DNA from 2 places in the Corynebacterium sp. NPDC104732 genome. Region 2 is predicted to be linked to the other one. Evidence: predicted binding sites of a transcription regulator. Region 2 holds the regulator's gene; the other holds the start of a gene.
The links. The regulator LexA, encoded in region 2, represses DNA repair genes until DNA is damaged. The targets are predictions, from matches to a motif close to CGAACANNTGTTCG.
Positions count from the first base shown of each region.

Region 1: ACZ6ZO_RS00475 (HNH endonuclease signature motif containing protein) is a predicted target of LexA. The motif match lies at 2,036-2,049, and genes of this name have one in related genera.

Region 1 is NZ_JBVJNS010000001.1:96,782-101,195, forward strand. It holds gene ACZ6ZO_RS00460 (SDR family NAD(P)-dependent oxidoreductase) at 1-981, shown strand, start outside; gene ACZ6ZO_RS00465 (GNAT family N-acetyltransferase) at 991-1,563, shown strand; gene ACZ6ZO_RS00470 (cupin domain-containing protein) at 1,566-1,979, opposite strand; gene ACZ6ZO_RS00475 (HNH endonuclease signature motif containing protein) at 2,094-3,494, shown strand; gene meaB (methylmalonyl Co-A mutase-associated GTPase MeaB) at 3,491-4,414, opposite strand, start outside.
Region 2 is NZ_JBVJNS010000001.1:263,646-268,059, forward strand. It holds gene hrpA (ATP-dependent RNA helicase HrpA) at 1-1,069, shown strand, start outside; gene nrdR (transcriptional regulator NrdR) at 1,076-1,531, opposite strand; gene ACZ6ZO_RS01285 (hypothetical protein) at 1,590-1,916, opposite strand; gene lexA (transcriptional repressor LexA) at 2,237-2,932, shown strand; gene ACZ6ZO_RS01295 (DeoR/GlpR family DNA-binding transcription regulator) at 3,185-3,964, shown strand; gene ACZ6ZO_RS01300 (carbohydrate kinase family protein) at 3,961-4,414, shown strand, end outside.

The DNA of each region.
Region 1 (4,414 bases), 170 kb from region 2:
GCGAAGATCGGGATGTATATTGCGCTCAAGCTGCTTCGCGACGGCGCCGACCTCACCATCACCACCCGTTTCCCGCGCGATGCGGCCCGTCGGTTCGCAGCGGTCGGTGACAGTGCAGACTGGCTGGACAGGCTCCACATCGTAGGCATTGACCTGCGAAACCCCGTCGCTGTGAGTGAGTTTGCGGCGTCGGTGGTCGCGGCGGGGCCTCTTGACATCCTCATTAACAATGCCGCGCAAACGGTGCGGCGCTCACCTGGCGCGTATTCCGGCTTGGTCGCAGCTGAATCCGCACCACTGGAAGGCCCGGCTAGCGAGGTCAAGGTGTTGTCCATAGGCGATACCGCCGCACTGCACCCGGCTGCCCTCACTGGCGGGACGAGCACCGCGCATGCCCAGGAGCTGGCGCTAGCGGCACTGTCAGGTGGCGCAGCGTCATTGGAGCGCATTGCCGACGGTACCGCTGTGGACGCCGGTGGCCTCATCCCAGATCTGGGTAGCGCCAACTCCTGGTCGGCCGTCGTTGGCGATGTGGATGCGCTTGAGCTGCTGGAGGTGCAGCTGTGCAACCAGACCGCCCCGTTCATCCTCGTGAACGAGCTGCGCCCCGCGCTGGAGGCCGCCACGGCCCGGCGAAAATACATCGTGAATGTGTCCGCGATGGAGGGAGTGTTCGGGCGGGGATACAAAGGCCCAGGACACCCGCACACCAACATGTCCAAAGCAGCGCTCAACATGCTCACGCGCACGGCAGCGGGGGAACTCTTTGAACACGGCATCCTCATGACGGCGGTGGATACCGGCTGGATCACCGACGAGCGCCCACACACCGTGAAAGAACGCCTCGCGCGGGAAGGATTTCACGCCCCACTTGATCTGGTAGATGGCGCCGCCCGCGTGTACGATCCGATCGTGCAAGGCGAACATGGCGTCGACCTCTACGGCTGCTTTCTAAAGGATTACCGCCCGCACCCGTGGTAGCCTGCGGTTATGATTCGTGAAGCTGAGCGTTCGGATATTCCTCACGTTGCGCGGTTGATGGCAGAGGTATTCGCGGACGATGCGGCATTTCGGAGCTACTTTCAAGGATGTGGTCCGGTAAACCGCGCCGGAGACATGGCCCCTATCTTCGAGCGCCAGTTGGCAGTGGAGTTTGTTCCCGAGGGCGTCGTGGACCTGTGCTTCGATGGCACGACACTCGTTGGCGCCGCTTGCTGGAATCTCCCAAACGACGACCACTGGTTCCACTTCCCTAGCTACGTCGCGATGTATGGTGGCGACGCTTATCGCATGCTGCTTCGCGACGCCCGCTCCATGTCCTACCACCCCACCGAACCGCACTGGTATCTCTACGCACTGGCGGTCTCTCCCGCAGCTCAGGGCAAAGGTGTCGGTTCGAGGCTGCTCAGGCACGGATTAGAGCGCGCTACAGGGCTGGTCTACTTGGAAGCGACCACCCCGGGATCGCAGCGGCTCTATGAGAGGTTCGGTTTCTCTGTAACACGGCAAATCCCCACCACTGACCCGCAGGTCACAGAGATGGGGATGGTACTGCGTCGATAAGCCTAGTGCTGCTCGTTCGGATCGTTGTCCGCGTCCTCCTTGGTGGCGTGGACGGTGCCTGGGAGGTGATCCGGGGCGGCGTAGATTGAGTAGACCTTCAGTGGCTCGTCGCCTTCGTTGACCACGTTGTGCCACTTGCCGGCCGGGACAAAGATAGCCCAGTCGTCCTCCACGACCTGATCAATGTCGAGGTTGTTTTCGTCGGCGCCGATCATCACATGACCCTTACCAGCCTCGACGCGGAGGAACTGGTCGTGATCATCGTGGACTTCAGCGCCAATCTCGCCACCGGCAGGGATGCTCATGACAGTCATCTGCAGGTGCTTGCCGGTCCAGAGGGTGTCACGGAAATTCTCGTTATCCGTGGTTGCCTTTTCGATATCCAGGACATAAGGGTTGGGGCCGTGGTCAGCCATGATTGAACTCCTTTGTTATTGGGTGCAGATGGTGCCCATTGTACTTAAACTTCATTCGAACAGGTGTGCTAGTTTTCTTCCGGTTGTGTCCGGCCCAATTTTTATAATGGGGCCATGAACACATTAGAGCAGGTCAAGCAAGGCTTCGTGGACGCGATAGCGGCGCAACGGGCAGCCTTTGACGTGCTCGAACATCATGCCATGGATGCTGAACAGTTGTGGCAGATTCTCGATCTTACGCGCGAACTAGAGCGACTCGCCCAACTTACTACCCTGTACGCCCTCCGGGAGCTAGTCAACGAACGCGAGGTTTTTCCGAGGACGGCAGGAGGGTCAAACAAACTCAGGCATGTCGGGAGGTTCTCCCGAGCCGAACTACGGAATTACCTACGCATCGCTGAGGACGTCTTTGAAAAGCCACCGTTTCTCGGTAGTCCCGACACCTCCCCGGCCGCGCACCCGCATACTGCACAAGGAATGCGTGAAGGGCTGTTCGGCGTCGAATCCGCTGTAGAAATATCCAAGACAATGGCGGCGTTGCCCGACGACATCACCGCCGAGGTCCGCGCCCATGTCGAAGCCATGATGGCAGGGTTCGCCACCGAGCTTGCTCCGGACGACCTCCGGTCGGCTGGCCAAAAAATCCTTCAAGGACTCGCCGCGGATTCTGAACCAGCCGACGACAACCGCCGCAAGCTTCGCGACGCCACACTGTCCCGCCAGGGCGCTGACCTGATGTCTAGCCTCTACGTCACTGCAACACCGGAGCTCCACGCCCTGCTGAGCAGGCTGTTCGCTGACTACGCTGGCCCCGGTGACCTGCTCCCGGCTGGAGAAAAAGACCACGATGACCGCTTCGCCGGGCAACGCCGTCACGACGCGCTTGTCGCAGCACTCAAATGCGCCCTGGGGCCGGGTGGAGCTATGACTCCCACCAGAGGATGCTCGACAGTCGTCGCCACCATGTCTATCGAACAGCTCGTCCACGCTGCAGGGCCCGTTGCGACAGACGTAGGCACTCTCCTGCCAATCCCCGACCTGATTAGGCTCGGAGCTGACAAAAACGCCTTTCTTGCCCTCCTAGAAGAAGGCACCGGCAACCTGATCGAACTCGGGAAATTCAAACGAACTGCAGACCTCCACGCCTACCTCGGACTCGTCGCAGCCCAAGGTGGTGACATGACGCCGGGCTCTCACCTGCCGGCAGCCATGTGCGAAATCCACCACATTTGCGCCTGGCGGTACGGCGGACGGTCAGCCGGCGACAATCTCACCTTCATCGGACACGCCACCCACCGAAACACCGACGATGCTCAGGAAGACCCCGACAAGTGGTGGACCTACTGTTCCAAAACAGGCCACCTGCTGTGGCGGCCCCCGAAACACATCGACCCGCACAGAACACCGCGCATCAATATCAGCCCCCACACCTGGTTTAACCCAGGACAGATGATGCGACTCTTCGGCGCGGCACCACCAGGAACTACCTGCCAGCACTGCGCCCAAGCAGCCTAGTCGCCAGTAGCTCCATCAAAGGCACGCAAGATCTCCTCCGCAGCCAGCGTAGGAGTAATCTCGCCGTGCCGTAGTTGCGTTTCCACGGATTCACGGGCTGCCACCACATCCGGGTTAGTGTTGAGACGCTGCAACAAGGTCTCATGCACCATCGACCACATCCAACCCACCTGTTGTTCCCGGCGACGATGCTCAAACTGACCGGACTCACGCATCACCTTGTGGTGCTCCTGAACGTGACCCCAGAACTCCTCGAGCCCTTCATGCTCCACAGCTGACATGGTGATTGTTGGTGGGTGCCACAAGGAATCCTCGGGACGCACCATCCGCATCGCAGCCGCCAGCTCGCGGGCAGCTCGCTTCGCCTGTTTCAGGTTCGGCCCGTCGGCCTTATTGATGGCCACGATCTCAGCCATCTCCAGCACGCCCTTCTTAATGCCCTGGAGCTGGTCTCCCGCGCCCGCGAGCGCAAGGAAACAGAACACATCCACCATCTGAGACACCGCCACCTCGGACTGGCCCACACCAACGGTCTCCACGATGATGATGTCAAATCCCGCGGCCTCGAACACCACCATAGATTCCCGCGTCGCCTTCGCCACACCTCCAAGGGTGCCGGCGGACGGCGACGGACGAATGAACGCATTGTCCTCGGCGGACAGCTTTGCCATCCGGGTTTTATCACCCAGGATGGAGCCACGAGTCTTTGTGGAAGAGGGGTCGATAGCCAAGACCGCTACCTTGTGGCCCTCCTTGATCAGCTTCATTCCCAGTGACTCGATCGTGGTGGATTTACCTACACCAGGAACACCGGTGAGGCCGACGCGGAGTGCGTTTCCGGAGTGCGGCAGCAGCTTGACCAGCAGCTCTTGTGCCAAAACGCGGTGTGCCGGGGCCGTAGATTCCAGCAGGGTCACTGC
Region 2 (4,414 bases):
CACGGTCTTGCGAGGATTTGGGGCGGCAGGAATTGATCCGAGCGATTTCGCATTAGACAAACTCCAACCGCACCTGCGTATCACCTACGCTGCGATTGACCGACGCGGGAAGATCGTCGACTCCGACAAATCTTTGGCGGCGCTCAAGAGCCGTAGTACGGAGAAAGTTAAGGCCTCCGTCAACAAGGCGGTACGACGTGGAAAGCAAGTGAGCGACACCGCGTTGACGTGGGATAACGACGCTCTTGGGAGCCTCCCTACAGAGGTAGTGACTAAGGTCGATGGTCAGGACATTGTGGCCTACCCTGCCTTAGTGGTGAGCTCGGATGGCGTTGCCGTGCATGCGCTACCAACCCAGGCGGAAGCCGACGCTGCGATGCTCACCGCCACCCTTGCTTTACTGCTCAAGGAGATTCCGACGCCAGGCAAGAACATGCTCAATGGTCTGCCACTGAAACAACGCGTGGGAGTAGAGCACTATCCGCACGGGAAAATGACCGGCCTGTTGGAGGACGCAAAGGTTGCGGCGGTGCGCGATCTGCTGCTGGCCCACGGCGGCCCCGTTCGTTCACCGGAGGCTTTTGCTGACCTGGTAACGAAGATCAAGCCGGACGTGCCCGGAAAAGTCCGTGCGACAGTGGTCACGCTGGCACCGGCGCTGGTGGATTATTTGGCGGTAAAAGATGAGCTAGACCAGTGGACTGGCGAGGCTATCGACGACATGCGAGAGCAGCTAGCGTTCTTGCTGCCGCAGCACGCCATTAGCATTCATGGGATGGACCATCTGCGTCACTTGCCCCGGTATCTGCGAGCGATGCTTATTCGTCTGGATGCGATGGACAGGGATCCCGACCGGGATGCGGATCTGCAGGATGAAGTCACTGCCTGCCAGGACTTGCTGAAGCAGAAGCTCCGTAGTTTGCCTCGAGGCAGGGAAAAGACTGCTGCAGTCAAGGATATTAATTGGCAGCTGCAGGAGTTGCGGGTTAGCTTGTTCGCTCAGCAACTGGGAACCGCGCATTCGGTGTCGGTGCGCCGGATCGAGAAGGCGATCGCTAAGTTACGGTAGCGGGAGCTAAGCGTTTCGGGCTCGACGACGCATGAGACGAATTTCGGACTCAAAATCGTCTGCGCTTTCGAAGGACTTATACACCGAGGCGAAGCGCAGGTAGGCCACCTCGTCCAGTTCTCGGAGCGGTTCCAAGATGGCTAGGCCAATGTCGTTAGCGTTGATTTGACTGCTGCCGTGGCTGCGTACCGACTCTTCTACTTCTTGAGCTAGTCGCTTAAGGGCATCGTCGGACACGTCGCGTCCCTGGCATGCTCGTCTCACACCAGTGATGACTTTTTCACGACTAAACGGTTCCGTCACACCGTTTCGCTTAACAACCAAGAGCACCGCCTTTTCTACGGTGGTGAACCGGCCCTCGCATTGAGAGCATTCTCTTCTACGCCGAATTGCGGCGCCGCCATCGATGACGCGGGAATCAATCACGCGGGATGTCGTGTGATGGCAAAAAGGACAGTACATAGGATCAGGTACGCTCCGGGCAATAGTCGTGGCGGGAACGTTTCTGATTCTAGTGCCCTTACTTCACATTCATGGAAGCGAAGTGCGTGGTGCCCGTGGCTGGCGTTACTACGTCATCAGCCGGATCTACCGCCAGCATTCCAATCACAGCGGTGAGCCCTAAGACCGCGCCCATTGCTAGCTGCCCAAGAGCAAACCGACGCGGGGAAGCGCTGCGCCGAGTGCTAGTCACTCCCTGTGGCGGTAGCACGCGCCCTTGAACAACGCGAGTATGGCTCGCTGTAAACCGGGAATCTCCCCCATTCCAGGTTGCCGCAGGAGGTACTACCGCGTGAGACGCGAAGCTGTTGTGAGCGTAAGAGCGTGGAGTGCTGACGGTGGTCATCGGGTCTACCTTCCTTTCTTAGTGGACTGGTTGTGCACTCTAGGAGATCGTGCCGACACGGCAGCCCTCCCTCGAAGCATTTTCATAGCCCACATGTTCGAAATTCGTTGCTATGTTCGATTTGTAGCACGATCATTTTCGAATGTCTAGCGTTGGCCCACATTTTCGAAAGAAATTTTTCTCAACACTCGAAAATTAATATGACACCACGTGTTTTAGCTGGTACTGTGTTTGGCAACAACACAGCCACTACCATTATTCGAAAACACCAACGTCCGTTCCTAAGTTAATTTTCGAACAAGCACCATAAGGGACTTACCATGTCACCAGCTAAGAAAAATTCGCCACAGCCGAAGCTCACCGAACGCCAGCGACGAATCCTAGAAGTTATCCGCGATGCCGTGGTACTTCGGGGCTACCCTCCGAGCATTCGCGAGATTGGCGACGCCGTAGATCTGCAGTCCACCTCCTCTGTGGCATATCAGCTACGCCAGCTTGAGGAAAAAGGCTTCTTGCGCCGAGACCCCAACAAGCCACGCGCGGTAGATGTCCGCCACCTACCGGAGGTCACTAAGTCAAAGGCCGGTCCAAAGCCTGGGCGAAAGAAGCAAGTGGAAACCCCGGCCCCTTCGGAGGCGGTAGCTACCAACTTCATCCCGGTTGTGGGCAGCATTGCCGCCGGCAATCCCATTCTTGCCGAGCAGAACATCGAGGAGTACTACCCGCTGCCCGCCGACATTGTTGGCGACGGCGAGCTGTTTATGCTGCAAGTGGTCGGCGAATCCATGCGAGATGCAGGCATCCTCAACGGAGACTGGGTTGTTGTCCGTTCCCAACCAGTTGCAGAGGAGGGTGAATTTGTTGCAGCCATGATCGACGGCGAGGCAACGGTCAAAGAGTTCCACTCAGACTCCACTGGTGTCTGGCTCCTTCCCCACAACGATGCCTTCTCCCCAATCCCTGCCGAGCATGCGGAAATCATGGGAAAGGTGGTCTCCGTCCTGCGCAAGTTGTAGCTAGGGGCCTGCTATGGGGTAACCACAACCAGGCATTGTTTCCATTACAAAACTTTCCTCTTCCCAAATCGGGGGTAGTTTCGGTAGCTTTTGCGACACATTTTGTTTGCTTTGCCCGATCGGACACCAACTTTGTGGGATACTGGACTGGATTTATTCAGATACTCTGCAACAACAGTGACTCCAGTTATAACCGAATGCTGGGGTCACGTTTTAGTGTGGTACACCGCTGCTTTATCCCTAGGAGTATGAATGTACGCAGAAGAACGCCGCCGCCAGATTGCGTCCCTCACCGCTATTGAAGGCCGCGTCAATGTCACCGACCTGGCGCAACGTTTCGATGTCACCGCCGAGACGGTACGACGCGACCTCGCCGTACTCGCTCACGAAGGAATCATCCACCGCGTCCACGGTGGTGCAGTAGCCACCCAAAGCTTCCTCACCACCGAGTTCACCCTTGACACGCGTTCAAAGTCCGCCTCTGGCGCCAAAAGCGCTATTGCTCGAGGGGCGCTGGAGTTCCTTCCAGATCGGCACGGTGGTATTTTCCTCGATGCTGGCACAACGGTCGCGGCATTGGCAGATATGTTGGCTGAAGATCCACAGGCGCACCACTGGTCCATCGTTACCAACTGCCTGTCTATCGCACTGAGCTTGGCTAACGCCGGACTAGACGAGGTACAGCTGCTGGGAGGCACGGTCCGCGCTATCACCCAGGCGGTAGTCGGCGATACCGCACTACGCACCTTGGCCCTGATGCGTGCGGAAGTCGCGTTCATCGGCACCAATGCTCTCACCCTGGACCACGGTCTGTCCACCGCCGATTCCCAGGAGGCCGCGGTGAAGCGCGCCATGATCACCAATGCTCAGAAGGTGGTCGTGCTGTGTGACTCCACCAAGCTCGGCAATGACTACCTGGTGAGCTTCGCCGGGATCGACGACATCGACGTGGTAGTCACTGATGCGGACGCCCCAGAATCCATCGTCGAAGCCCTGCGCGAACGCGAGATCCAGGTAGTTATCGCATCATGATCCTTAACGTCGCAACCACGCCCGAGCTGTTCCGCACCTCACGGCTGTCCGAGGAACTGTCCTGGGAGCACACCAACGCCCTGTCCGAAGTAGCCGTGGTACCAGCAGGCGGCGGGGTCAATGTGGCCCAAATGCTCTACTGCGCAGGCCAGGATACCCGCGTGCTGGTCCCAGCTCCCGAGGTCAGTCAATTCATCCGCATGCTCTCGCTGCAGGGGCTTCCCTACGAGATTGTTGACGTCCCCGGCCCTATCCCCGTGCGATACCTCATCGATTCGCCCGCCGGTCGCCAGCTGCAGTTTGTTGACCCTCCCATGGAACTGAAAGTGTCGGAACTGGCGATCCTGCGGGATATGTGCGTAGCGGCGGCAGAAACCGCCGAATGGGTCGTCCTCGCCGGTATGCTTCCTGACATCGCTCATGCCTCCTGGTACGTCGATGTCATGCGCG